Regions from separate parts of the Pseudomonas sp. NPDC087346 genome, predicted to be linked through region 1. Evidence: riboswitches for the same ligand, from Rfam matches in the RefSeq annotation. Region 1 holds a riboswitch; the other holds the start of a gene.

What was found. A riboswitch is a leader RNA that binds a small molecule or an ion and turns the genes downstream of it on or off. The one in region 1 is predicted to bind cobalamin.
Region 2: linked by a shared signal. The riboswitch ahead of cobO (cob(I)yrinic acid a,c-diamide adenosyltransferase) and the one ahead of cobW (cobalamin biosynthesis protein CobW) in region 1 are both predicted to bind cobalamin.

Annotation. Positions count from the first base shown of each region.
Region 1 is NZ_JBIUXX010000003.1:93,693-108,283, forward strand. Features, by position in the region: gene ACIOZM_RS03060 (NEL-type E3 ubiquitin ligase domain-containing protein) at 1-685, shown strand, start outside; gene metH (methionine synthase) at 736-4,446, opposite strand; gene ACIOZM_RS03070 (fatty acid cis/trans isomerase) at 4,602-6,884, shown strand; gene ACIOZM_RS03075 (acyltransferase family protein) at 7,050-8,084, shown strand; gene nfuA (Fe-S biogenesis protein NfuA) at 8,142-8,726, shown strand; gene cobM (precorrin-4 C(11)-methyltransferase) at 8,868-9,614, opposite strand; gene ACIOZM_RS03090 (cobalamin biosynthesis protein) at 9,706-10,119, opposite strand; gene ACIOZM_RS03095 (CbtA family protein) at 10,116-10,823, opposite strand; gene ACIOZM_RS03100 (CbtB domain-containing protein) at 10,835-11,032, opposite strand; cobalamin riboswitch at 11,152-11,372, opposite strand; cobalamin riboswitch at 11,559-11,770, shown strand; gene cobW (cobalamin biosynthesis protein CobW) at 11,871-12,944, shown strand; gene cobN (cobaltochelatase subunit CobN) at 12,948-14,591, shown strand, end outside.
Region 2 is NZ_JBIUXX010000045.1:23,609-38,199, reverse strand. Features, by position in the region: gene purN (phosphoribosylglycinamide formyltransferase) at 1-644, opposite strand, end outside; gene purM (phosphoribosylformylglycinamidine cyclo-ligase) at 644-1,702, opposite strand; gene ACIOZM_RS22915 (DUF2066 domain-containing protein) at 2,074-3,132, shown strand; gene ACIOZM_RS22910 (AI-2E family transporter) at 3,167-4,240, shown strand; gene hda (DnaA regulatory inactivator Hda) at 4,461-5,165, shown strand; gene ACIOZM_RS22900 (C40 family peptidase) at 5,392-6,009, shown strand; gene ACIOZM_RS22895 (C40 family peptidase) at 6,232-6,768, shown strand; gene ACIOZM_RS22890 (PQQ-dependent sugar dehydrogenase) at 6,903-8,216, opposite strand; gene ACIOZM_RS22885 (hypothetical protein) at 8,283-8,867, opposite strand; cobalamin riboswitch at 9,030-9,261, shown strand; gene cobO (cob(I)yrinic acid a,c-diamide adenosyltransferase) at 9,342-9,953, shown strand; gene ACIOZM_RS22875 (cobyrinate a,c-diamide synthase) at 9,950-11,401, shown strand; gene bluB (5,6-dimethylbenzimidazole synthase) at 11,398-12,048, shown strand; gene cbiB (adenosylcobinamide-phosphate synthase CbiB) at 12,045-12,953, shown strand; gene cobD (threonine-phosphate decarboxylase CobD) at 12,946-13,938, shown strand; gene ACIOZM_RS22855 (cobyric acid synthase) at 13,935-14,591, shown strand, end outside.

The DNA.
Region 1 (14,591 bases):
TAGCGAACTCAGAGAGGTCATCTTCGGCGGTTCCACCACCCATGGCACTTGTGTCGACGGGCGCATCCTCACATTCAGCGGTCTGGAGAGCAAAGTGTTCACCCATAACGTGCTACTCGACTTACCGGTTGGCGTTCCGGGAGCCAAAGGTGAGGCGCTGTTGAAGCTTTCTCGTCGGCTGTTCAGGCTGGACAAGGTCGATGAACTGGCAAAAGCGGCGGCCAGGCAAAGGCACTTCGATGAGGCGGAAATGCGCCTTGGCTATCGAATTGGTTTGACCGGTGGATGGGATGACGGGCTTGAATTGCCGGGGCAACCGAAAAACATGACATTCGCTTCCGGCGTATCCCCACAACAATTGCTGGACGCTCGGGCTGAGGTTCTCAAGGCCGAACGCTCCGACAAGTTTCTGGAAGATCTGATCCAGCGTGATTACTGGATGGACTACCTCAAGGAAAAACAGCCTGAGGATTTCAGGAAGCTCGACGAGGCACAATTGCTTGAGCATGTTGAAGATGAGGGAGTGAGCGCCGATGACCCGGATTATCTGAGCCGGCTGTTTGATCGTGAGGCAGAGCGCAACGCGCGGATCATCGAGCTGTCACGACAAGCGATCAAGGAAATCGAAACGGTTGCCGACCGGGCACAGAAGCCAGGTTCATCAGGCTATCCGGCGAACGGGTGAAACAATGCTCCTCTACGCCGGTAAGTCCGGCGTAGAGGAGCACATCACTATCAGTTGTCGTAACCGAGGTTAGGCGCCAGCCAGCGTTCGGTTACGCTCAGATCCTGACCTTTGCGCGAGGTGTAGCTCTGCACTTGATCCTTGTCGATCTTGCCTACGGCGAAGTATTGCGCCTGCGGGTGAGCGAAGTACCAACCGCTGACGGCAGCTGCCGGGAACATCGCGTAGTGCTCGGTGAGGAACACGCCGCTGCGCCCGGCACGCATTTCTTCGGCTTCCGGGTCGAGCAGGGCGAACAGTGCGGCTTTCTCGGTGTGATCCGGGCAGGCCGGATAACCCGGTGCCGGGCGGATACCGGAATACTGTTCTTTGATCAGCGCGTCGTTATCCAGCACTTCGTCCTTGGCGTAACCCCAGTGTTCTTTACGCACTTGCTGGTGCAGCCATTCGGCGCAGGCTTCGGCCAGACGGTCGGCCAGCGCCTTGACCATGATCGAGTTGTAGTCGTCGCCAGCGTCCTGATAGGCCTTGGCGACTTCTTCCGCGCCGATGCCGGCGGTGGTGATGAAACCACCGACGTAGTCGGTCACTTCGCTGTCCTTCGGTGCAACGAAGTCAGCCAGCGAAAAGTTCGGTTTGCCGTCGGTCTTGATGATCTGCTGACGCAGGTGATGCAGCTTGGCCATTGGCTTGCCGTCTTCACCGTACAGCTCGATGTCGTCGTCATGCACCTGATTGGCTGGCCAGAAACCGAATACGGCGCGGGCACTGATCAACTTCTCGTCGATCAGCTTGGTCAGCATTTCACGGGCATCCTTATACAGCGAGGTGGCGGCTTCACCGACCACTTCGTCTTCGAGGATGCGCGGGAATTTGCCGGCCAGGTCCCAGGAAATGAAGAACGGCGTCCAGTCGATGTACTCGGCCAGAACGTTGAGGTCGATGTTGTCCAGCACGCGCGAGCCGGTGAAAGTCGGTTTGACCGGGGTGTAACTTGCCCAGTCGAACTGCGGCTTCTTGGCAATTGCGGCCGGATAGCTGAGGCGCTCGGTACGGGCGCTGCGGTTGGCGGTGCGCTCGCGGACATCGATGTAATCGAGGCGGGTTTTCTCGACGAAACCGGCTTTCAGTTCCTTGGACAGCAACTGCGTCGCCACGCCCACGGCCCGGGAGGCGTCGGTGACGTAGATCACTGCGTCGTTGCTGTACTTCGGCTCGATCTTCACCGCCGTGTGCGCCTTGGAAGTGGTCGCACCACCGATCATCAACGGCAGGTGGAAGTCCTGACGCTGCATTTCGCGGGCTACGTGAACCATCTCATCAAGCGAAGGGGTAATCAGACCGGACAAACCGATGATGTCGCACTTCTGTTCCTTGGCGACCTGCAGAATCTTCTCTGCCGGGACCATCACGCCGAGGTCGACGATGTCGTAGCCGTTACAGCCGAGTACCACGCCGACGATGTTTTTGCCGATGTCGTGGACGTCGCCTTTCACCGTGGCCATGAGGATCTTGCCCTTGGCTTCCGGTTTGTCGCCTTTTTCCAGTTCGATGAACGGGATCAAGTGGGCTACGGCCTGTTTCATCACGCGGGCGGATTTCACTACCTGCGGCAGGAACATTTTGCCGGCGCCGAACAGGTCGCCGACGATGTTCATGCCGGACATCAGCGGGCCTTCGATCACTTCGATCGGGCGGGCGAACGACTGACGGGATTCTTCGGTGTCTTCAACGATGTGGGTGGTGATGCCTTTGACCAGCGCATGTTCCAGACGCTTGTTGACCTCCCAGCTACGCCACTCTTCGGTCTCGGCTTCCTTGACGCTGCCGTCGCCCTTGTATTTGTCGGCGATGGCGAGGAGGGCGTCGGTGCCTTCCGGGGTGCGGTTGAGGATCACGTCTTCAACGGCGTCGCGCAGTTCTTGCGGGATCTGGTCGTAGATTTCCAGCTGACCGGCGTTGACGATGCCCATGGTCAGGCCAGCACGGATCGCGTACAGCAGGAACACTGAGTGGATCGCTTCACGCACCGGGTTGTTGCCACGGAACGAGAACGACACGTTGGACACGCCACCGGAGGTCAGCGCATACGGCAGTTCGTCACGGATGTAGGCGCAGGCATTGATGAAGTCCACAGCGTAGTTGTTGTGTTCTTCGATACCGGTGGCCACGGCGAAGATGTTCGGGTCGAAGATGATGTCTTCCGGCGGGAAGCCGACTTCGTTGACCAGAATGTCGTAAGAGCGTTTGCAGATCTCTTTCTTGCGCGCTTCGGTGTCGGCCTGGCCGGATTCGTCGAAGGCCATCACCACCACGGCAGCGCCGTAACGCTTGCACAGTTTGGCGTGGTGAATGAACTGCTCGACGCCTTCTTTCATGCTGATCGAGTTGACGATGCCCTTGCCCTGAATGCACTTGAGGCCGGCTTCGATCACTTCCCATTTCGAGGAGTCGATCATGATCGGTACACGGGAGATGTCCGGTTCGCCGGCGATCAGATTGAGGAAGGTCACCATGGCCTTCTTCGAATCGAGCATCCCTTCGTCCATGTTGATGTCGATCACCTGCGCACCGGCCTCGACCTGTTGCAGGGCGACTTCCAGTGCTTCGGTGTAGTTGTCTTCGCGGATCAGTCGGGCGAACTTGGCGGAACCGGTAATGTTGGTCCGCTCACCGACGTTGACGAACAGCGAGCTGCGGTCGATGGTGAATGGCTCAAGGCCCGACAGGCGGCAGGCTTTCGGGATGTCCGGAATCTGTCGCGGTGCGTAACCGGCCACGGCATTGGCGATGGCTTCGATGTGGCCCGGGGTGGTGCCGCAGCAGCCGCCGACGATGTTCAGGAAACCGCTTTGGGCGAATTCTTCGATGACCTTGGCGGTTTCCGACGGCAGTTCGTCGTACTCGCCGAATTCGTTTGGCAGGCCGGCGTTCGGGTGTGCGGAAACGTGGGTGCTGGCCTTGTTCGACAGTTCTTCCAGATACGGGCGCAATTCACTGGCGCCGAGTGCGCAGTTCAGACCGACCGAAATCGGTTTGGCGTGCGCCACCGAGTTCCAGAACGCTTCGGTGGTTTGCCCGGACAGGGTACGGCCGGAGGCATCGGTAATGGTGCCGGAAATCATGATCGGCAACTCGAAGCCCAGTTCTTCAAATACGCCTTGAACCGCAAAGATCGCGGCTTTGGCGTTGAGGGTGTCGAAGATGGTCTCGATCAGAATCAGGTCGGCGCCGCCCTCGATCAGGCCTTTGGTGGCTTCGGTGTAGTTTTCCACCAGCTCATCAAAGGTGACGTTGCGGTAGCCGGGATTGTTGACGTCAGGCGACAGCGAGCAGGTACGGCTGGTCGGGCCGAGCACGCCTGCGACAAAACGCGGCTTGGCCGGGTTTTCCTGGGTCTTGGCATCAGCGACCTTGCGCGCCAGGCGTGCGCCTTCTACGTTTAATTCGTAGGCCAGACTTTGCATGCCGTAGTCGGCCATGGAAATCTGCGTGGCGTTGAAGGTGTTTGTTTCCAGAATGTCGGCGCCGGCATCCAGATAAGCCTTCTCGATGCCACCAATCACGTCAGGGCGGGTCAACACCAGAAGGTCGTTGTTGCCTTTGACGTCAGACGGCCAGTCGGCGAAGCGTTTGCCACGATAATCCTGCTCCTCGAGCTTGTAGCTCTGGATCATCGTGCCCATGCCGCCATCGAGTATCAGGATGCGCTCTTTGAGAGCTTGCTTGAGAGCTTGAAGGCGAACGCTGCGATCGGACATTGGGACTACTCGAAAAGACCATTACGAAGGGCCGGAATCATAACAAACCTGCGCGCTATTGGAGCATGTGCTGGTTTTGCATGAATATCGCTCATGTTGGTACGAGCGTCATAACGGTAGAATCGCGGCGTTTTTTCAAGCATCGGGATCAGGTCATGTCGTACCGCGTCATCAGCATCGTATTGTTGTTCCTGAGCTGGGGCGCCGCTGCGCAAGATCCCGTCATCTCGTACACCCGCGACATTCAACCGATCTTCACCGAAAAATGCGTTGCCTGCCATGCGTGCTACGACTCCGCCTGTCAGCTCAACCTCGGTAGCGGCGAAGGCGTCGGTCGGGGTGCAAGCAAGATGCCGGTCTACGATGGCGAGCGCACGCAAGCCGCGCCAACCACTCGGCTGTTCTACGATGCTTTCGGCAAACGTGCCTGGCAGCAGAAGGGCTTCTATTCAGTAATCGACGCTCAGGGCAGTCAGGCCGCATTGATGGCGCGCATGCTGGAGCTGGGGCACCAAACCCCGTTGACGCCTAACGCCAAGCTGCCGGAAGACATCGTGCTGGGTCTGAATCGCCAGAATATGTGCGCCATGCCCGCCGAGTTCGACGGTTATGCCGGCGCCCATCGAAAGGAAGGCATGCCGCTGGCAGTCACCGGGCTGACCAATCAGCAATACCAGACGCTACAGCGCTGGCTGGCGTCCGGCGCACCGATTGACGAGCAAGGCCTGGCGCCGAGCGCCCAAGAGGCGTTGCAAATCGTCCAGTGGGAAAACCTGCTCAACACTCCCGGCGCTCGTGAGAGTCTGGTCGGGCGCTGGTTGTTCGAGCATTTGTATCTCGCACACATCTATTTCAAGGACGGCGAGCCGGGGCATTTCTTCCAGTGGGTGCGCTCGCGTACGCCGACCGGTCAGCCAATCGACTTGATCGCCACTCGCCGCCCGAATGACGACCCGGGTACGCAGGTGTATTACCGCTTGTGGCCGGTGCAAGGGGTGATCGTCCATAAAACCCACATCACCTATCCGCTTAGCGCGGCGAAGATGGCGCGGGTCAAGAGCCTGTTCTACAGCGGCAACTGGCAGGTTAATGCCTTGCCGGGTTACGGGCCGCAGAGCCGCGCCAATCCGTTTTCGACCTTCGAGGCGATTCCGGCGCAGGCGCGTTATCAGTTCATGCTCGATAACGCCGAATACTTCGTCCGCACTTTCATTCGTGGGCCGGTGTGTCGTGGCCAGATCGCCACAGACGTGATCCGCGACAACTTCTGGGCACTGTTTCAGGCTCCCGAACACGATCTGTACATCACCGACCCCAACTATCGTGGTCAGGCCACGCCTTTGCTGGCGATGCCCGGGCAGAACGACGACGTCGGCAGCGTGCTGAGCCTGTGGCACAACTACCGCAACAAGCGTAACGAGTACGAGGCTTTGCGTCGCGACAGTTACGCCGATCAGCCGGCGCCGAGCTGGTCGACCCTTTGGGCCGGCAACGACAACGCGCTGTTGAGCATCTTTCGCCACTTCGACAGCGCGGCGGTGACTAAAGGCCTGATCGGTCAGGTGCCGCAGACGATGTGGCTGTTCGACTATCCATTGCTGGAACGCACGTATTACCAGTTGGCGGTCAACTTCGATGTGTTCGGCAACGTCTCCCATCAAGCGCAAACGCGCCTGTATTTCGACCTGATCCGCAATGGCGCCGAACAGAACTTCCTGCGCCTGATGCCCGCCGATTCCCGTGATGACTACCTCGACGATTGGTATCAGAGCAGCGGCCAATTCAAGATGTGGCTGGATTACGAGGCGATCGACGACGACAAGCCGACCGCGCTGAAGCTTGACGAGAAAGACCCGAAGTCGGATTTCGCCAAGCAGTTGCTGGCGCGTTACGGCGACCTGAATGCCAAACCAGACCCGATCAATCGCTGTGACAGCGCTTACTGCTCGCGGGCCAACATTGATCCGGCTCTGCAAGACGCCGAACAAGCCTTGAGTCGGCTGACAGCGCGTCCGGCGGCAGGTTTGAAGGTCATCGATCAACTGCCGGAAGCGAGCATGCTGCGCATCGAAACCCGCAGCGGCAAACGCGAAATCTACAGCCTGCTGCGCAACCGTGCGCACAGCAACGTGGCATTCCTGTTGGGCGAGTCGCTGCGTTATCAGCCGGGGCTGGACACCCTGACGATTTATCCGGGTGTGCTCAGCAGCTATCCGAACTTCATCTTCAACATCCCGGCCGATCAGGTGGCGGAGTTTGTCGATGCCATGGAAAACGCCAAGGATGCCGCGCAGTTTGAGAGGATCGTCGAACGTTGGGGCATCCGTCGCAGCCATCCGCAATTCTGGTTCTACTTCCACGACCTGAGCCAATACCTGCACGAGACCGACCCGGTGGAAGAGGGCGTGCTGGACATGAACCGCTACGAGAATCTTTGATCTTTTGATACCTGACTGCTGTCACACCCTTTAGCAACACCACGATCCCTGTAGGAGCTGCGGCACGCTGCGATCTTTTGATCTGTTTTCTTACAATCAAGATCAAAAGATCGCAGCGTGCCGCAGCTCCTACAGGGGAGTGGTAGTGATTCAAGAGGGGTGAATATGTTGATTTCAGTGCAGGCTCTGCGGGCGCTTGCCGCGTGGACCGTGGTCTGCCATCACTTCATGCAGATCTTTTTCGATTTCGAAGCACACGGCCCGATTGGGCAGTTGTTTGTCGATAAAGGCGCAGTGGGCGTCGATATCTTCTTCGTCATCAGTGGTCTGGTGATCTTCCTGTCGACCAAAGAGAATCCTCCAGCGCCAGGGCGATTTCTGTTGTATCGGCTGTTCCGCATCGTGCCGGCCTACTGGCTGTACACGCTGTTGATGGCGCTGTTGGTGGTATTCGCCCGCCCGGTATTGCCGGATCAGACGCTGGATTGGGGTCATCTGCTGATGTCGCTGCTGTTCATCCCCACGCAGAACCCCGGTGGATACGGGTTTTATCCGACCCTGAACGTCGGCTGGACGCTTAACTACGAAATCCTGTTTTACCTGTTGTTCGCCTGGGCGTTGCTGTTTCGCTTGCAGGTGCGTCTGCTGGTGGTCGCGGCGCTGCTGTTTGCCGTGTCTCAGGCGTGGACCGGGTTTGGCTGGATCAGCGAGTTCTATCGTTCGGACATCGTTTATGAGTTCCTGCTGGGTATCGCTATCGGCATGCTCTATCGCAAGGGCTGGATCGGCGCTGGCTTGTGGTTGCCATTGTTGGGGATTGGCACGGCGTTGCTGGCGATCTATCACCTGGCGCCGGCACCGAGGCTGCTGAACTGGGGCGTGCCGAGTGCGGTGCTGGTGATGGCGAGCATGGCGCTGGAGCGGTATTTCCAGCGCAGTCGGGTGCTCAAATTGCTCGGTGATTGCTCCTATTCGGTGTATCTGATGCACGTGCTGGTGCTGTCGGCGGGTGGTTTTGTGGCGCGGCGCTACGGGATCAATCCCTATCTGATGTTCGTCGTGTGCGTGCTGGCCATCGGTGTCGGCTCATGGTTGAGCTACGAATGGGTAGAAAAACGCAGCTATCAGTGGCTTAAAGCGCGGATTGATGGCGAACCGGCGCAAAGGCGTGTCGAGAACCTTTCCCGACAAAAATACTAGGACTTTGTCCGGCGCGATGATTGGCGTAAACTGCGCCCAAGCCTGCGAGGAGTTTCCATGACCGCTATTACCATTACCGACGCCGCCCACGATTACCTGGCTGATCTGCTCTCCAAGCAGAACACCCCGGGCATCGGCATCCGCGTCTTCATCACCCAGCCTGGCACCCAGTACGCCGAAACCTGCATTGCCTACTGCAAGCCGGGCGAAGAAAAACCTGAAGACACCGCGCTGGGGCTGAAAAGCTTCACCGCCTATATCGATTCGTTCAGCGAAGCGTTCCTTGACGATGCCGTCGTCGACTACGCCACCGACCGCATGGGTGGTCAACTGACCATCAAGGCGCCAAACGCCAAAGTGCCGATGGTCAACGCCGAAAGCCCGGTCAACGAGCGCATCAACTACTACCTGCAAACAGAAATCAACCCGGGGCTGGCCAGCCACGGCGGTCAGGTCAGCCTGATCGATGTGGTTGAAGACGGCATCGCCGTTCTGCAGTTCGGCGGTGGTTGCCAGGGTTGCGGTCAGGCCGACGTGACCTTGAAGGAAGGCATCGAGCGCACCTTGCTTGAGCGTATTCCAGAGCTCAAGGGCGTTCGCGACGTGACCGACCACACGCAGAAAGAAAACGCTTACTACTAAGGCGTTCGCTGCGATTCAGGCAATGCATTTTCCTGTGATGAATGCATTGTCTACAAGATCAAAAGATCGCAGCCTTCGGCAGCTCCTACAGGTGTAATCATTCCCTTGTAGGAGCTGCCGAAGGCTGCGATCTTTTGCTTTTCAGGGCCTGTATAGGTGCGCATGCCCCGCACGATACAGCGACGACTCACTGAAATGATCGCTGCCCAGCACCCGCCCGACCAGTATCAGCGCCGTACGCCGAAACCCCTTGGCGGTAACCTTCCCGGCAATATCCTCCAGCGTCCCAGTGACCCAATCCTGATCCGGCCACGTCGCCCGATGAATCACTGCAATCGGGCAATCCGCGCCGTAATGCGGCAGTAATTCGGCGAGTATCTTCTCCAGATGATTGACCCCCAAATGAATCGCCATGGTCGCGCCATGCTGCGCGAGGCTGCCGAGTTCCTCGCCAGCCGGCATCGCGGTCTTGTCGGCATAACGGGTCAGAATCACGCTTTGCGAGACGTCCGGCAGGGTCAGTTCAGCGCCCAGCAACGCTGCACACGCGGCAGTAGCCGTCACGCCGGGGATGATTTCAAAAGGTATGTTCAGCTCGCGCAGATAGCGAATCTGCTCGCCGATTGCGCCGTACAGGCTCGGATCGCCCGAGTGCACCCGCGCCACATCCTGTCCTTTGGCATGGGCGAACTTGATCAGATCAATGATCTGTTCCAGATGTAATTCAGCGCTGTTGACCACCGTTTCCGCCTGATGACCTTCCAGCACCGCCTCGGGCACCAGCGAGCCTGCGTAGATGATCACCGGGCAACTGCGGATCAGCCGCTGACCTTTTACGGTGATCAATTCCGGGTCGCCGGGGCCGGCGCCGATGAAGTAGACGGTCATCGTTGAATCCTTAAAAAACAGGGCAGGGTGACGCTTCACAGGGCACTCAGATGAAGAATGCTCATGATCAATGGCGCAGATTATCGGGATTTTATGCGGCGCCGGCCAATGCCAGCGTTGCCTGAGCGTACTTTTGCCGGGAAATCAGCAGTTTTGCCGGTGCCTGAATCAGCTGTTCGGCCAGCGCCAGCGCGGCGCTTTCGGCGACACCGTAGCAACCGGTTCGCTCGTAGGCGATTTGTGAATGATGGCTTAATCGTGCCTGATAGCTGGCGAGTTCTTCACTGCTGAAATACAACAGCGGCAACGCCAATTGTGCGGCGAGTTCCTGCAATCCGGGTTCGTCGCGTTTCAGATCGATGCTGGCCAGGGCCTTGATCGCCTGAAGGTCGATGCGATGGGCCTGCAAGGCCTGATCGAGTAATGCGCGCAACGTGCTGACGGGGCAGCCGCGTTGGCAGCCCAGGCCGACCACAAAGGTCGGCGCTGCGCTGGCATCGGTCATGCGTGGTATTGACCAGGATTTTTGCGGCGGAACAACCACGCGCTGATCAGGCCCAAGGCCAGCCAGAACGCGACGTTGGTCAACTGCGAGGCGATTTTGAACTGTGCTTCCAGCGCTTCCGGCGCCAGCATCGAATGCACTTGCGGTTGTGGCGCGCCGAGTACATGCGGCACTGCCAGAATCGCCACACCGAGGATCTTCATCAGCCAGTGACGACTGAACACGATCAACGCCAGGCCGACAGCCGTGGACGCGGCAGTGCCGATCCACCATATCTGCCGCGAGGCCAGATCTGCTGCGGCAGTGCCCGGCAATTCAGGCGGCAGACCCAGCGTCGGAGCCAGAACGAAAGTCGCGTAACCGGCCAGACCCCAGAGCAAACCCTGGGAGGTTTTGGTCGGCGCGCGCAGGGTGTAGAGACCCGCGAGCATCAGGGCGAAACCGACCGCTACCACGAGATTGCCGCCAGTGGTCGAGACCACGCGTTGCCAGCCATCTGCCGGCTCCCAGGCTTCGGCGTCGTGAGTGTGCGCAGCCATGGCGCCAGCGGCGTGTTCGTGGACTTCAACGGCAGCCGGCTCGGATTTTTCGTAAGTCTCGGCCTGCAAAATCAGCGGCGAAACCCAGAAACTTTGCAGCAGAGTGAGGAGCAGGGCGGCCAGCAGACCGGTGAAACCTGCGGTTTGCGCAATACGCTTGATCATATCGGCAGGTCTCAGTGGCACGGGAACGCGGCGCTGTGGCGGGTATCGTGAGCGGCGTTGTGTACCGCTTCGATGTGCGAGAAACCGGCGAAATACACCAGGCAGGCGCCGAGGATCGACGCGCCAATGGCGGCGATCAGGCGTTGGCTCAGGGTGGTAGTGCTGGAGATTTTGTCCGTGTTGCTGCCGGTGCTGCTGATGATCGACATGGCGCTTCCCTCTGAAGTGTCAGCGGACAGGTAGAGCGCATGAAAACCCCTGCGAGCCGGGCACGCAGAGGTTCAAACAGCGCCCGCCCACCGCGGGTTGTTATGTTCAGTGGCGATTTCGCGCACTGTGTGTTGCGGGCCGGTCTCCGGGCTCACGAGGGGTTGGCGTTCAGCCGACCTGCAAGCATCACCTTCCCATGCCTTGGGCACAGTGGATCTGACGCTTCGCTCGCTTACCGTTGCGGGGGCAGCACCGGACTGACATGCGCTTGAGTAAAGCACATGATTCACCGGTTTCCCGTTTCACCCAGTAAAGGGCACCCGTAACAAGGCGCACAGGAGACCATGGGCGGGGGATTTGAGTCAAATTGACATGGGCGTTCGTCTTGAAACCGAGTCGCTACCTTCGCGAGCAGGCTCGCTCCCACATTGGAAAGCGCTACCTGTGGGAGCGAGCCTGCTCGCGAAGGCGTCATTCCAGTCGGTACGAACCTCGCTTGGACATTGACCCGCTCCCAAGCGATGCGTAGCCTTGCGCATTCGAGGTTCTTCGACACTGTCGAAGCTAAGAAGGGAACGCGGTTCAAGCCGCGGCTGCCCCCGCAACTGTGAACGGCGATGTTCGCTGCCACGCCACTGCCAGACTCTGCAAAGAGCCGGCGGGAAGGCGCAGTGAATGCCAGGCTCAATGCCTGAACGCCGTCAGCCAGGAGACCTGCCTCGTCACAGATTCTCACTACAACCGGGCGGGGTGATCCGGTGGCGAACTCTTCTGGCAGGCGCGACCGCGTTGCCGGTCCTCGTCCCGTTGCCCGCCACCTTGCCAAAGGGCATCGCGATGAAAACACTGGCCAAACTCCCCGTCACCATCGTCACCGGTTTCCTCGGTTCGGGTAAAACCACGTTGCTGCGGCACATGCTCGACAACGCTCAGGGCCGCCGTATCGCGGTGATCGTCAACGAGTTCGGCGAACTCGGCATCGACGGTGAAATCCTCAAGCAATGCACCATCGGTTGCACCGAGGAAGAGGCTGTTGGCCGCGTTTACGAGCTGGCCAACGGCTGCCTGTGCTGCACGGTCCAGGAAGAATTCTTCCCGGTGATGCGTGAACTGGTCGCGCGTCGCGGTGATCTCGACCATATCCTGATCGAAACTTCGGGTCTGGCCCTGCCAAAACCGCTGGTCCAGGCCTTCCAGTGGCCGGAAATCCGCAGCGCCTGCACCGTTGACGCGGTGATCACCGTGGTCGACAGCCCGGCAGTTGCTGCCGGTACGTTCGCTGCGTTCCCGGATCAGGTCGATGCCCAGCGCAAACTCGACCCGAACCTCGATCACGAATCGCCGCTGCATGAACTGTTCGCCGACCAACTGGCCAGCGCTGACCTCGTCATCCTCAACAAGGCCGATCAGACCAGTCCGGAAGATCTGGCTCGCGTACGTCTTGAAGTCGCCGAAGAGCTGCCGCCCGCAGTGAAAATCATCGAAGCGAGCAACGGTCGCGTGCCGCTGGACGTGCTGATCGGTCTCGGCGCCGGCTCTGAAGAACACATCGACAGCCGTCACAGCCATCACGATCACCACCACGGTGAAGGCGATGACGACCACGATGACCACGATCACGACGCCTTCGATTCGATCTCCATCGAACTGCCGCAAGCTGACGAAAGCCTGCTGCTCGACGCCCTGACGCAACTCGTGGTCAAGCACGGCATCCTGCGCGTCAAAGGTTTCGCGGCGATCCCGAACAAGCCGATGCGCCTGCTGATTCAAGGTGTGGGCACGCGTTTCGACAAGCACTTCGACCGTCAGTGGGGCGCCGATGAAGCGCGTGTCACGCGTCTGGTGCTGATCGGCCAAGAACTCGACGCCGCGCAACTCGAAGCGCAATTGCGCGCTGCGCTCAGCGTTTAACCCATGCACCTGCTCAGGACCCAGCCCGGCGGTTTCGTGTCGGATGACAACATCGCCGACCTTGGACAAACCCCCGCCGAGCTGGTGATTCTGTGCAGCGGCGATTCCAGCCTGGCGCTGCTCGCCGAAGCCGCGCAGCAATTACCCGAGGATTACCCGAGCCTGCGTCTGGCCAATCCGATGCAGGTGCAGAACCACGCCTCGGTCGACCTCTACGTCGATGAGGTTCTGCGTCACGCCAAAGTTATTCTGATCTCGCTGCACGGCGGTATCGCTTATTGGCGTTACGGCGTCGAGCGACTGATCGAACTGTCCGAGCGCGGTGTGCAGGTGATTCTGGTGCCGGGCGACGACCGTCCCGACCCGGAACTCAGTGACTTGAGCACCGTCGGTGCCGAGGATCGTGACCGGCTCTGGCAGTTTTTGCGTCAGGGCGGCATGGGCAACGCGCTGGATTTTTTCCGTTGTCTGGCCAATCGCTGGCTGGCCCGGGATTACGGCTGGGCCGAGCCGCAAACCTTGCCGCGCACGGCGATTTACCATCCACAAAAAAACACCGCCGCACTGAGTGACTGGCAAGCCGAATGGCTGCCCGGTCAACCAGTGGCGGCGGTGTTGTTTTACCGCTCGCATTTGCAAGCGGCGAACACTGCGTTCATCGATGTTTTCTGCCAACGTCTGCAAGCGGCAGGGCTTAACCCCTTGCCGATTGCCGTGGCCAGTTTGAAAGAGCTCGGCTGCCTGACGGTGGTCGAGGATTGGCTGGATGAGGTCGAAGTCGGGGTGATTTTAAATACCACCGGTTTCGCCCAGTCCAGCCCTGAAGCACCGCATCTGCGGCCGTTTCGTCGCAACATTCCGGTGATTCAGGCGATCTGCGCTCAGGACAACGAACCCGGCTGGCGCGCCAGTGAGCAAGGACTCGGCCCACGGGATTTGGCGATGCATATCGCGTTGCCGGAACTCGACGGACGCATTATCAGCCGTCCGATCAGCTTCAAGGATCTGGCATGGCGCAGTGAGCGCAGTCAGTCCGATGTCGTCTGTTACCGCGCCGCGCCAGAGCGCATGGACTTTGTCGCGGAGCTGGCGCGACGCTGGATCGATCTGGCACGGGTGCCGAATGGCGAAAAGCGCATTGCGCTGATTCTCGCCAACTACCCGACCCGCGATGGTCGGATCGGTAACGGCGTCGGCCTCGATACCCCTGCGGCAGCGCTGAATATCCTGCGGGCGATGCAGGCAGAAGGTTATCCGCTGGCGGCTGAGCTGCCTGCCAGCGGCACCGAACTGATTCAGCAACTGCTCGGCGGCGTCAGCAATGACCTCGACACCCTCGATCAGCGTCCATGCCAGCAAAGTCTGGGCATGGATGACTACCTGAAAATGTTCGAAGCCTTGCCCGAAGCCAACCGCGCCGCCGTGCTGGAGCGCTGGGGCACACCGCAAAACGATCCGATGTGTCGCGACGGGCGAATGATGATCGCCGGTTTGCGTTTCGGCCTGACCTTCGTTGGTATCCAGCCGGCCCGTGGTTATCAGGTTGATCCGAGTGCGGTTTACCACGACCCGGATCTGGTGCCGCCGCACGCTTATCTGGCGTTTTACTTCTGGTTGCGCCAGACCTACGGCGCCCATGGCGTGATT
Region 2 (14,591 bases), on a different contig from region 1:
CGAATCAAGTGGCCGCTGGCCGCGAGTAACTGGCCGTCCAGTAAAGCACCTTGCTCGCCGAGTGCCAGGCGGTTTTCGGCAAACCAGCGAACGGCCATCGGGTAGATCAGGTGTTCCTGAACATGTACTCGCTGCGCCAGACTCTGCGGCGTGTCGTGCAACTCTACCGGTAATACTGCCTGTACGACCAGTGGTCCGCCATCGAGTTCCTCGGTGACGAAGTGTACGGAGCAGCCGTGTTCAGTATCGCCGGCCTCCAGCGCACGCTGATGAGTGTGTAACCCTTTGTATTTGGGTAGCAGCGACGGATGGATATTCAGCAGGCGACCCTGATAGTGGCGTACGAAATCAGCGCTGAGAATGCGCATGAAACCGGCCAGTACCACGAGTTTGGGATTGAATTCGTCGATCAGTTCGATCAGAGCAGCATCGAAGGCCTCGCGACCTTCAAATGCCTTGTGATCCAGCGAGCGGGTGGCGATACCCGCGTCACTGGCGCGTTGCAGGCCGTAGGCGTCGGCGCGGTTGGAAATCACCGCAGCGAGGCGAACCGGGCTGTCGCCGGTCCGCGTGCTGTCGATCAAAGCCTGCAAGTTACTGCCGGTGCCGGACAACAGCACCACGACATCACAGGTTGCGGACATTAATGAGCCTTAAGGTTCTTCAGTTCAACCTGAGCAGCGCCTTCGGCAGCTACAGCGATCTGACCGATGACCCAAGGCTGCTCGCCCGCTTCACGCAGGGTGTTCAGGGTGATTTCAACGTGTTCCTGAGCCACGCAGATGACCATGCCTACGCCGCAGTTCAGCACGCGGTGCATTTCGGTCTCGTCGACGTTGCCTTTCTCTTGCAGCCAGTCGAACACGGCAGGGCGATTCCAGCTGGCCACGTCAACCACCGCTTGTGCGCCTTTTGGCAGAACGCGCGGGATGTTGTCGAGCAGGCCGCCACCGGTGATGTGGGCCATGGCTTTGACTGCGCCGGTGTCTTTGATCAGCTTGAGCAGCGGCTTCACGTAGATGCGGGTCGGGGCCATCAGCAGATCGGTCAGCGGTTTGCCGTCGAGCTGGATGTTTTCGATGTCTGCACCGGAGACTTCGATGATCTTGCGGATCAGCGAGTAGCCGTTGGAGTGCGGGCCGGACGATGGCAGGGCGATCAGGGCGTCACCGGTAGCGACTTTCGAGCCGTCGATGATTTCCGATTTTTCCACGACGCCGACGCAGAAGCCGGCCAGGTCGTAGTCTTCGCCTTCGTACATGCCAGGCATTTCAGCGGTTTCGCCGCCAACCAGCGAGCAACCGGACAGTTCGCAGCCAGCGCCGATGCCGGTGACAACCTGAGTCGCGGTTTCGACGTTGAGTTTGCCGGTGGCGTAGTAATCGAGGAAGAACAGCGGCTCGGCGCCGCACACCACCAGATCGTTGACGCACATGGCGACCAGGTCGATGCCGATGCTGTCGTGCTTGTTCAGGTTCAGCGCCAGACGCAGCTTGGTGCCGACGCCGTCGGTACCGGAAACCAGCACTGGCTGCTTGTAGCCGGCCGGGATTTCGCAGAGGGCGCCGAAACCGCCCAGGCCGCCCATGACTTCCGGGCGCGCAGATCGCTTGGCGACGCTCTTGATGCGTTCGACCAATGCTTCACCGGCGTCGATGTCTACACCGGCGTCCTTGTAGCTCAGGGAGGGTTGCTTGCTCATGATCCAGGCCTTTAGGGGGGATTCAGGGGTAACGACCGAGTCCAGCAGGAACGCCGAAATCGACAGGGGCGATTGCCTCACGCGAATTTCGAGGTGCCGGGCTGTTGCCGGTCTGCGAAGGCGCGCGATTTTATCAGGCTTGAGGGGCAGCGGCCATCCTCACGCCGACGGGCAGGGGCATATCACCTGAAATTTTTTGCAATTGAGCGTTCTGAGTGCCTGTATAAGGTGTGGCGATTAACCGTCTATCGTTATCACTGTGCAAAAACTTACCGCCGCCGTGTGAATGTTTTGCAACGGCCGATGGTCACAGCCTTGCTCAACCGGTTTACGCGGCCTGTTCCAGCCGCTCCTGTCGACGGGAATTTTCCATGCGTTTTTGTAAATTGTTGTTTGTGGGTTGCTTGTCACTGATCAGTCTGGCGAGTCATGCCGAAAACCTTAAAGGCCTTTATCAAGTGCGTCAGCCGGTCAATGGCCAGGCGCCGGAAGAGCGTGATCGCGCCACTCAGGCGGCGCTGGACACGCTGGTGCTGCGTCTGACCGGCGATCCGAAAGCGCCGCAGAATCCGGGCCTGGCAGCGATTCGCAAGGACCCGCAGCAAATCATCAGTCAGTTCGGTTTTGACGCCGGGCCGCCGGAAGTGCTCAAGGTCGATTTCGATCCGGCCACTACCGAACAGGCGCTGCGCCGCGCCGGGCTGTCATTGTGGGGTGCCAGCCGGCCGTCGATTCTGAGTTGGTGGCTGAATGATTCGACTGAAGGTTCGAGTCTGGTTGGTGACGGTCAGGCGGCTGCCGCGCCGTTGCGGGCTGCCGCGCAACATCGTGGTCTGCCGTTGCGTTTGCCGCTGGCGGATCTTAGTGAGCAACTGGTCGCCACCGCGCCGGCGCTGGAAGGCACTGATCCTGCGCCACTGCACGGCGTCTCCGAGCGCTACAACGCCGACGCCATGTTGGCGGTGCATGCGCATGAGGAGGGCGGACAGTGGACGGCCAAGTGGCATTTGTGGCTGGGCGATCAAAAAGAGGCGGGCAGCGTGCAGGGCGCCGATCAGGCCGCCGTGGCCGACGCAGTGATGCTGGCGGTTGCCGAGCGTCTGGCGCCGCGCTTCGTCGCCAAGCCGGGTGTGTCGGGCCAGCAGACTCTGGAAGTGCAGGGGATGAATCTGGAGCATTACGCTACGTTGCTGCGGTTGCTCGAACCGTTCGGCATGCGTCTGCAAAGTGTTGATGGTGATCGTATCGTCTATCAGGTCAATGGCAGCGCTGATCAATTGCGTGCGCAATTGTCGCTGGCGCGGTTGCAGGAAGTGCCGGCCGACGCGCCGGCACCCGTTGCGCCGCCGCCAGCCCCGGTCGACGGTGCGGCGCCGGTTGTAGCGCCGGCACCAACACCAGTGGCGCCGTCGTTACGGTTTCGCTGGTAAGTCTTTCCTTATATAGAAGCAGCAGGAGTGGTACATGGCCGATTCGCGGCGTTGGTTCTGGCTCGGCGGGGTAGTCCTGCTTTGCGCGTTTGTCTGGTTGCTGCATCCGATCCTCACGCCGTTCCTGGTGGCGCTGCTGCTGGCGTATCTGTTCGATCCGCTGGTGGATCGTCTGGAACGCCTCGGCCTGTCGCGAACGTGGGGCGTGATCGCGGTGTTTGCCTTGTTCACGCTGATCGTCACCGCGCTGTTGCTGGTGCTGGTGCCGATGCTCGCCAAGCAGTTACTGCGTCTGTACGAACTGGCGCCGCAAATGCTCGACTGGCTGCAACACACGGCGTTGCCGTGGGGGCAATCGAAGCTGGGGCTGTCGGACGGCTTCTGGAAGTTCGATAAAGTCAAAGCGGCGATCAGCGAGCACATGGGCCAGACCACTGACATTGTCAGTGTGGTGCTGAGTCAGGCCACGGCTTCGAGTCTGGCGTTGATCGGCTGGCTGGCCAATCTGGTGCTGATCCCGGTGGTGAGCTTCTACTTGCTGCGTGATTGGGACGTGATGATGGCGAAGATCCGCAGCCTGCTGCCGCGTGATCGGGAAGAAACCATCGTCTCGCTGGCCGGCGAATGTCACGAAGTGCTTGGCGCGTTCGTGCGCGGGCAATTGCTGGTGATGCTGGCGCTGGGGGTGATTTACGCGGCGGGCCTGATGATTGTCGGCCTGGAGTTGGGGCTGTTGATCGGCCTGATCGCAGGTCTGGCGGCCATCGTGCCGTACATGGGCTTTGTGATTGGTATCGGCGCGGCGCTGATTGCCGGCCTGTTCCAGTTTGGCGGCGATCTGTACCCTATGATCGGGATAGTCGCGGTGTTCATGATCGGTCAGGCGCTGGAAGGCATGGTGTTGACGCCATTGCTGGTCGGCGACCGGATCGGCCTGCACCCGGTCGCGGTAATCTTCGCGATTCTGGCGGGCGGCGAATTGTTCGGTTTCACCGGCGTGTTGCTGGCATTGCCGGTGGCGGCGGTGATCATGGTGCTGGTGCGCCATGTGCACGATCTGTACAAGGATTCCGACATTTATAGCGGGACGGACGAGCCCGAGCTTTAATCGCTCAGGCGGGCAGCCCGGTGGTTCACCGGGTTGGCCCGTGTTTTGCGGGCGTAACGGTTGCAGCAGCGTCAGAGAAACTGTCATAAAACCAGTGCGTTAACGCAAACCTTTGATTTTGCTTGGGGTCTGTTGCATTGTGCGCTTCGCTTCACGGGTATAAACTTCGCAAACTTTACACAGAGGCCACTAACGGTTCCTTGAGAACTGTTCAGTCAGCATGAAACCGATTCAGCTGCCCCTAGGTGTGCGTCTGCGTGACGACGCCACCTTTATCAACTACTACCCAGGCGCCAATGCCGCTGCACTCGGCTATGTCGAGCGCCTATGCGAAGCCGACGCCGGGTGGACCGAAAGTCTGATCTATCTGTGGGGCAAGAACGGCGTAGGGCGTACGCATCTGTTGCAGGCAGCCTGCCTGCGCTTCGAACAGATGGGTGAAGCGGCGGTGTATCTGCCGCTGGCCGAATTGATGGATCGCGGTATCGAAATCCTCGACAACCTTGAACAGTACGAACTGGTTTGTCTCGATGACTTGCACGCCGTAGCGGGCAAGGCTGATTGGGAAGAGGCGCTGTTTCATCTGTTCAATCGACTGCGTGACAGCGGTCGGCGTCTGCTGATCGCAGCCTCCACCTCGCCACGCGAGCTGCCGGTAAAACTGGCTGACTTGAAATCGCGCCTGACCCTGGCGTTGATTTTCCAGATGCGTCCTCTCTCCGATGAAGACAAACTGCGTGCCTTGCAATTGCGCGCATCGCGTCGTGGTCTGCACCTGACCGATGAAGTCGGACATTTTATTTTGACTCGCGGCACCCGCAGCATGAGTGCACTGTTCGATCTGCTCGAACAGCTCGATCAGGCCTCCTTGCAGGCTCAGCGCAAGCTGACAATTCCCTTCCTCAAAGAAACTCTCGGCTGGTAGCAAACGTCCTGAAACTGCGGCTTGTAGCGGGTTTCGGCATATTTCAGGCGCCAGAAAATCCGCTTTCCTGCACGCTGTGCAGGCCGCGTATCGATTCAAATGGGCTTAAGCGCTTAGATGTAAACGAGAAACCGGGAAGTCACAAAAAGATCGATTGAATTTGCAAATGAGGTTGATAGCGGGCATAGTCTCGGCTTCTTTACAACTATCAGCCACGGTCGTGCCCATGCTAAAGCGCTTCGCACCCCTCGTGCCTCTCGCACTTGTCACCCTGTTGTACGGTTGCGCTGCTCACTCTCCAGTCCAAGAGCAGCAACAACAGGCTAAAAATTCTGCTACTGCCCAGTCTTCCGTTATTTACCAGGAAGAGCTGGCAACCGAAAAAGAACTGGCCGATTTCAACGGCAGCAAGCCTTACCAGCTTCCAGTTCTGGCCGACAGCATCCTCGAACGCGGCATGTCTCTGATCGGTACCCGTTACCGTTTCGGCGGTACCTCTGAAGCCGGTTTCGATTGCAGCGGTTTCATCGGCTACCTGTTTCGTGAAGAGGCCGGCATGAATCTGCCGCGCTCCACCCGCGAAATGATCAACGTTGATGCGCCGCTGGTAGCGCGCAGCAACCTTGAGCCGGGCGATCTGCTGTTCTTCGCCACCAATGGTCGTCGCGGTCGTGTAAGCCACGCCGGGATCTACCTGGGTGACAACCAGTTCATTCACTCCAGCAGTCGTCGCAGCGGCGGTGTTCGCATCGACAACCTGGGTGACAGCTACTGGAGCAAGAGCTTCATCGAAGCCAAGCGCGCACTTGCCAACGCGCCGACTGTAGTCACCGCTCGCAAGTAATTTCCCCCGTTGTCGCTGCCTTCGTGGCGACAAAACGGGTTCCGGCAACGGAGTAGACACAGACTTTACAGGGTGAAGTTAAAGTCTTACTTGAAGTTTGCCGCGTAGCCGCTAGAATCTTGAATCTATATTGATGGCAAACCGCCTGCGTACCCACGCAGGCGGTTTTGTTTTCTGTCCTTCCGGCAGAAAAAGCCGCAGCCAGATCAGGATGTTCTGCTAATGACGATGTCGGCCCGCCTCACATTGATGTTCTTCGCAGCGCTGCTCAGCGCCTGCGCCAGTCGCACGCCACCGCCAGCGCCGGTGGTTCGCGCTCCCGTGGTGTTCGGTTCCTCCCAGGCTTTTTCTCCCGCCGCTGAAGATGTGCTGTTCCGCGCACTCGGTCTGGTGGGCACGCCTTATCGCTGGGGCGGCAACACGCCGGACTCGGGTTTTGATTGCAGCGGCCTGATCGGTTTTGTTTACCGTGACGCTGCCGGCATCAACCTGCCGCGCTCCACACGCGAGCTGATCGTCATGCAGGCACCGAATGTCGGCAAGGAAGGCTTGCAGACCGGCGATCTGATCTTCTTCGCCACCAATGGCGGCTCTCAGGTCAGTCATGCGGGAATCTACGTCGGGGAAGGGCGCTTCGTGCATGCGCCGGCTACCGGCGGCACGGTGAAGTTGGACAGTCTGTCGAAGGCGTATTGGCAGAAGGCTTATCTGAGTGCGAAGCGGGTGTTGCAGCCGGAGCATCTGGCGCATAACCCTTAGTCAAGCTTACATCGAACCCTGTGGGAGCGGGCTTGCCCGCGATGGCGGTGGGTCAGTCAATATAAGTGCTGGCTGAACCGGCCTCATCGCGGGCAAGCCCGCTCCCACAGGAATTGCATTTAACAGCTAGATATTCACTTCGTGGACGACACTCGCCACACCTTGTTCCCCACGTCATCCGCCACCAGCAAATCCCCTTGCTGGTCGATCACCACGCCTACCGGGCGACCCAGCGCGTTCTCATCCTTGTCGAGGAATCCGGTCAACACATCCACCGGTTGCCCATTCGGCTTGCCTGCTGCAAACGGCACGAAAATCACTTTATAACCACTGTGCGGTTTACGGTTCCAAGAGCCGTGCTGGCCAATGAATGCGCCTTCCTTGAACTGCGCCGGCAGCGAATTACCCTCGGCGAACGTAAGGCCCAGCGATGCCGTATGCGGGCCGACCGCGTAGTCCGGCGCGATGGCTTTGGCCACCAGATCCAGATTCTGCGGATTTACCCGCACATCAACATGCTGGCCGTAATAGCTGAAGGGCCAGCCATAGAACGCGCCATCCTTGACCGAGGTGATGTAATCCGGCACCAGGTCGCTGCCGATTTCATCGCGCTCGTTGACCGCTGTCCACAGCGCGCCGCTGGTGGGTTCCCAGGCCAGGCCATTGGGATTGCGGATGCCCGAGGCGAAGATCCGGTGATTGCCGGTTGCCCGGTCCACTTCCCAAATGGCGGCGCGACCTTGTTCTGCTTCCAGACCATTTTCGCCAACGTTACTGTTCGAGCCGACGGTGACGTAAAGCTTGCTGCCGTCCTTGCTGGCAATGACGTTTTTCGTCCAGTGGTGATTGATGGTGCCGCCCGGCAGGTCGGTGACCTTGATCGGTTGCGTCTTGATCTCGGTCGCGCCGGGTTCATAGTGAAAGCGCAACAAGCGGTCAGTGTCGGCGACATACAAGTCATTGCCGACCAGGGTCATGCCGAACGGTGAGTTGAGGTTTTGCAGAAACACTGTGCGTGTTTCGGCCACGCCGTCGTGATCGGCATCGCGCAGCAAGGTGATGCGATTGGCACTCGGCACGCCGGCCCCGGCCTTGCCCATGACTTTCTTCATCACCCAGCCACGAATGCCGCTGCTGTCGTCGGGTTTCGGCGGGGCGTTGGTTTCCGCCACCAACACGTCGCCATTGGGCAGCACATAGAGCCAGCGCGGGTGATCAAGGCCTTCGGCGAATGCGGCGACTTGGGTGCCTGCCGCTGCGGTCGGTTTGCCGCCCTCGGGCCAGCCGATCGCCGGAGCAATGTTCACCGTCGGGATCAGCGTTTTGTTCGGTTCGGGCAACTTGGGTGACGGGCCGGTGCCGTCGGAGACTTGCAGGCTGGAGGATTCACCACAGGCGGCGAGCCCTCCGGCGAGGGCGATGACGAAAACGAGCTGGGGCTTGCGCATTACTGATCTTCCCTATGAATGCATTCCTAATCATAGAGGACCACGCAAGCCCGATGGTTCAACTGCTCAACCGCGCGCCTCTTTGAACAGTACGGCGATGCCCGGGTGATAGTTGCCCGCTTCACTGCGCAATTTGCGGTAGGCGTAGGGGAAGTACCAGGCGACGGCGCAGGTGTGTTCCTTTTGCAGGTCGTCGACCATGTCTTGCAGCTCTTCCGGGCTGGCGCTGTGTTGAGCCTTTTGCGGCGCGACGAACAGGCAACCGAGCTTGAGATCACTGGCGAAGCTGATGCGTTTGGCGTCGCTGGTGATGTCCAGCAGCGCTTGGGTCAGGTTCAGGTTGTTGACCCGTGGCCAGCGCTGCGTGGCCTGAATGAATGCGCGATCCTCGCTGCCGGCGAGAAACAGGTCGGCGCGCACGTTGCGCTCGCCGTCTTCATTCTGTTTGCGGGTGGCAGTCTGTTCCAGCGTCACCAGTTCGGCCATCCATGCCGCCGCCGAGAGCAAGCCGAGGTTGGCTTTTTCGTCGTGCCAGTAAGGCGTGTCGCTGTCGCCGCGCACGGCGTTGTAACGGTCAATACAGTCAAACCAGCGTTCAAGCACCGGGCGCAGGAATTCCAGGCGCGGATTGCTGATGATCATGCCTTGCATCGTAATCATCCTTATTGTTGTGATGTGCTTTTCAGATAAAGCATGGCTCTTTGATATCACTTGTAACAGTGTGGCACAAGATTGGCGTCAGATAATTGATCGGCGGCAGTTATTCGCCCGATGGCCGCCTCTTTAATTGACGCTCCACCCCCAACCCTCTAACCTTCGCGGCTTGTTTCAGGTGCTCTGTGACCCACGTCGACAGAGTGAAACAGGGAAGCCGGTGAGGGTTGTCTTCAGGCGAAGAACAATCACGATCCCGGCGCTGCCCCCGCAACGGTAAATGAGTGAAAACTGCGCATCTAGCCACTGTGTCGAAAGACCCGGGAAGGCGCGCAGACTGGCGAATCGCCGCTCATGAGCCCGGAGACCGGCCTGATCCATCCAGCGGCATCACGGTGGGCGATGCCAGGCTTTTTGCCGTCTATTCTTGTGCCTGCCCGCCGTTATCCAGCCTCAACGGAGAGCTCCCCCATGACTGATTCCCCCGAGCGTGACGAACGCCATCTGGCGCGTATGCAGCGCAAAAAAGCCGTGATCGACGAACGCATCGCCAATTCGCCTGACGAGTGCGGCCTGGTGCTGGTGCTGACCGGCAATGGCAAAGGCAAAAGCAGTTCGGCGTTCGGCATGCTCGCCCGCGCCATGGGCCACGGCATGCAGTGCGGTGTGGTGCAGTTCATCAAGGGCCGCAACAGCACTGGCGAAGAACTGTTCTTCCGCCGCTTTCCCGAGCAGGTGCGTTTTCATGTGATGGGCGAGGGCTTCACCTGGGAAACCCAGGATCGCCAGCGTGATATCGCCGCCGCCGAAGCCGCGTGGGAAGTGTCTCGCGAACTGTTGCGTGACCCGTCGATCGGTCTGGTGGTGCTGGATGAATTGAACATCGCCCTAAAGCACGGCTACCTCGATCTCGATCAGGTGCTCAGTGACTTGCAGGCGCGTCCGCCGATGCAGCATGTGATCGTCACCGGTCGTGCGGCCAAACCGGAAATGATCGAGATGGGCGATACGGTCACCGAGATGGGCATGATCAAACACGCCTTCCAGGCTGGCATCAAAGCGCAGAAAGGCGTCGAACTTTGAATCAACCACGTCACTGCCCGGCGGTACTGATCGCCGCGCCGGCCTCCGGTCAGGGCAAGACCACCGTCACCGCAGCATTGGCCCGATTGCACCGCAATCAGGGGCGCAAGGTTCGCGTCTTCAAATGCGGGCCGGATTTTCTCGATCCGATGATTCTCGAGCGCGCCAGCGGTGCGCCGGTCTATCAGTTGGATATGTGGATGGTCGGCGAGCAGGAAAGCCGTCGCCTGTTGTGGGAAGCCGCAGGCGAAGCAGACCTGATCCTGATCGAAGGCGTGATGGGTTTGTTCGACGGCACGCCGTCGAGCGCCGATCTGGCGCGGCATTTTGGTGTGCCGGTGCTCGGCGTGATTGACGGCACTGCCATGGCGCAGACTTTTGGTGCCTTGGCGCTGGGGCTGGCGCGTTATCAGCCGGACTTGCCGTTCGCCGGAGTCCTGGCCAATCGCGTCGGCACGTTGCGTCATGCGCAACTGCTCGAAGGCAGCCTTACCGAAGGTTTGCGCTGGTACGGCGCACTGTCGCGGGAAACCGGGATCGAACTGCCGAGCCGCCATCTTGGCCTGGTCCAGGCCAGTGAACTGAACGACCTCGACGTGCGCCTCGATGCCGCTGCCGAAGCCTTGGCCAGCAGTTGCGAGGTAGCGCTGCCACCGGCGGTGGAATTCGCCGCGCCGGACGTACTCGTCGCCGAGCCATTGCTGGCCGGCGTGCGCATCGCCGTTGCCCGTGATGAAGCGTTTGCCTTCACCTACGGCGCCAGTCTCGATTTGCTGCGGGCGATGGGCGCCGAATTGAGCTTCTTCTCGCCGATCCGCGATACGCAATTGCCTGACGCCGACAGTCTGTATCTGCCCGGTGGTTACCCGGAATTGCATCATGTTGCGTTGGCGCAGAACACCTCAATGATCGATGCGATTCGTGCGCATCACGCCGCTGGCAAACCGTTGCTCGCGGAATGTGGCGGCATGCTTTATCTGCTCGATTCGTTGATTGATGTTGAGGGCACTCGTGCCGAACTGGTCGGCTTGCTGAGCGGCGATGCGGTGATGCAGAAACGTCTGGCGGCGCTGGCGCTGCAAGCGGTGGATTTGCCGGAAGGCTCGTTGCGCGGTCATACCTATCACCATTCGCTGACCACCACCGAACTGACGCCGATTGCCCGGGGCCTGAGCCCGAATGGTGGGCGTGGGGCGGAGGCGGTTTATCGGGATGGGCGGATGACGGCTTCCTATGTTCACTTCTATTTCCCGTCGAATCCTGTGGCTGTCGCGGCACTGTTTGCACCTGGATCCACAATTGCTATCGCTAGCAGGCTAGCTCCCACAGTGGGCGATGTCGGGTCTGAAGAAATCCAATCCCCTGTGGGAAAAGGCAGCCTGGTTGCGGCATTGCCTGAAGAAACCGTACCCCCTGTGGGAGCTGGCTTGCCAGCGATGGGGCCATGACAGACAACGCATTCTCCGAGACTGAACGCCAAGCCGTTTACCGCGCCATCGCCGAACGCCGCGACATGCGCCACTTCACCGGCGGCACCGTCGAGCCCGAGCTGCTGCGCCGCCTGCTGGAAGCCGCGCATCAGGCGCCAAGCGTTGGCCTGATGCAGCCATGGCGCTTCATCCGCATCAGCGACCGTGCGCTGCGCGGGCAGATCCGCAATCTGGTGGAAGAAGAACGCATCCGCACCGCCGAAGCCCTCGGCGAGCGCAGCGATGAGTTCATGAAGCTCAAGGTCGAAGGCATCAACGACTGCGCCGAAGTCTTGGTCGCAGCGCTGATGGATGATCGTGAAAAACATATTTTCGGCCGCCGCACGCTGCCGGAAATGGACATGGCCTCGCTGTCCTGCGCAATTCAAAACCTGTGGCTGGCCTCGCGTGCCGAAGGATTGGGTATGGGCTGGGTCTCGCTGTTCGAGCCGCAAGCACTGGCCGACCTGCTGAAACTGCCGGCCGGGGCCAAGCCGTTGGCAGTGTTGTGTCTGGGCCCGGTCAAGGAATTCTATCCGGCGCCGATGCTGGTACTCGAAGGGTGGGCGCAGGCGCGTCCGCTCAATGAGTTGCTGTATGAAAATTATTGGGGAGTGAGTCAATGAGTGTGGCGTTGTTGAGTGTCGCCGCGGTCGCGCTGGATGCGCTGCTGGGTGAACCGAAACGCTGGCATCCGCTGGTGGCGTTCGGCCGTTTTGCCGGACGCATCGAGCAACGTTTCAATGGTGGTGGTCGCGGCTGGCGTAGCCACGGGGTCACCGCGTGGGTGATCGCGGTTGTGCCGCTGACCCTGCTGGCCACCGCACTTTCGTGGGCGCCATACGTGGGCTGGGTGGTCGAGATTCTCGCGCTGTATTGCGCCCTCGGTATGCGCAGTCTCGGCGAACATGTCGAGCCGGTGGCCAAGGCCCTGCGCGGCGACGATCTCGAAGAAGCACGCAAGCGCGTCGGTTATCTGGTCAGCCGGCAGACCGATGAACTGGACAGCACTGCGGTCGCCCGCGCCGCCACCGAATCGGTTCTGGAGAACGGTAGCGATGCAGTGTTTGCCGCGCTGTTCTGGTTTGTCGTGGCCGGCGCGCCCGGCGTGGTCCTCTATCGCCTGAGCAACACACTTGACGCGATGTGGGGCTATCGCAACGAACGCTTCGAGCGTTTCGGCTGGGCGGCGGCGAAAATCGACGACGTCCTCAACTACATTCCTGCGCGTCTGGTGGCGTTGACCTACGCGCTGCTCGGCAAGACCCGACTCGCTCTGAAGTGCTGGCGTACGCAGGCGCCGAAATGGGACAGCCCCAACGCCGGTCCGGTGATGGCGGCAGGCGCCGGCGCGCTGGGTGTGGAACTGGGTGGCCCGGCGATCTATCACGGCGAACTGCATGAGCGTCCGCAACTCGGTGAAGGCGCACCTGCCGATGCCGACTCCATCGACCGTGGCTGGCAATTGGTCCAGCGCGGGGTATGGTTATGGCTGCTGATTCTCTGCGTGGGGGCTGAATTCTATGCTTGAGCACGGTGGCCGGTTGCGCAAGGCTGCACTCGATTACGGGATCGCCGAAGCCGATTGGCTAGACCTGTCCAGCGGTCTGGCGCCGTGGCCGTTTCCCGTGCCGCCGATTCCGTTGCGCGCCTGGGCGCGTCTGCCGGAAACCGATGACGGTCTGGAACAGGCCGCGTGCGATTACTACGGTGCAACGCAGGTGCTGCCGGTGGCCGGTTCGCAAATGGCCATTCAGTTGCTGCCGCGTTTGCGTCGCGCCGGCAAGGTTGGTGTGCTGTCACCGTGTTATGCCGAGCATGCCGAAGCCTGGCGCCGCAGCGGTTACATCGTGCGCGAAGTGCTGGAGCAGGAAGTCGAGTTCTTTCTCGACAGCCTTGACGTGCTGGTGGTGGTCAATCCGAACAACCCGACCGGCCTGAGTCTGACCCCGGCGAAGCTGCTCGACTGGCATGCGCGACTGGCCCAGCGCGGCGGTTGGCTGGTGGTCGACGAAGCGTTCATGGACAACACCCCGCACCTGAGTCTGGCGCCGTATGCCAATCAGGTCGGGCTGATCATTCTGCGTTCGTTCGGCAAGTTCTTCGGCCTGGCCGGTGTGCGTCTGGGCTTCGTGCTGGCCGAGCGCAAGTTGCTCAAACTGCTCGCCGAACAGGTCGGTCCGTGGGCGGTCAGCGGGCCGACGCGGGTATTGGGTCAAGCCTGTCTGCAAGACACCGAAGGCCACACCCGGCAACGCGTTCGCAGCGACGAGGCCAGCGAACGCCTGGCGCTGTTGCTCGAGCGCTACGGTTTTAAACCGCAAGGCGGTTGCGCGCTGTTTCAGTGGCTGATCACTGAACACGCGCAAACGCTGCATGACTTTCTGGCCCGGCGCGGCATCCTCGTACGCATCTTCACGCATAACAGCAGTGTGCGTTTCGGACTGCCGGCCGATGCGGCCGAAGAGTCCCGTCTGGAAAAAGCGCTAGAAGCGTTTTTCAAGGAATACCAATGACCACGCTGATGGTGCAGGGCACCACTTCCGATGCCGGTAAAAGCACGCTGGTGACGGCGTTATGCCGCTGGGCGACCCGTCAGGGCGTCGCGGTGGTGCCGTTCAAGCCGCAGAACATGGCGCTCAACAGCGCGGTGACCGCGGATGGCGGCGAGATCGGTCGCGCCCAGGCCGTGCAGGCGCAAGCGGCGAACCTTGAGCCGCACACCGACATGAATCCGGTACTGCTCAAGCCGAATAGTGATACCGGCGCGCAGGTCATCATCCATGGCCGTGCGGTCACCAGCATGAACGCCGTCGCTTATCACGATTACAAAGCCATCGCGATGCAAGCGGTGCTGGCCTCGCATCAGCGCCTCAGCGCCGCGTATCCACTGGTGATGGTCGAAGGCGCAGGCTCGCCGGCCGAGATTAATCTGCGTGCCGGCGATATCGCCAACATGGGTTTCGCCGAAGCGGTGGATTGCCCGGTGTTGCTGATTGCCGACATCAATCGCGGTGGAGTTTTCGCCCATTTGGTCGGCACGCTGGAACTGCTTTCGCCGAGTGAGCAGGCGCGGGTCAAGGGCTTCATCATCAACCGTTTTCGTGGCGACATCGCCTTGCTGCAACCGGGCCTCGACTGGCTGGAACAGCGTACCGGCAAACCGGTG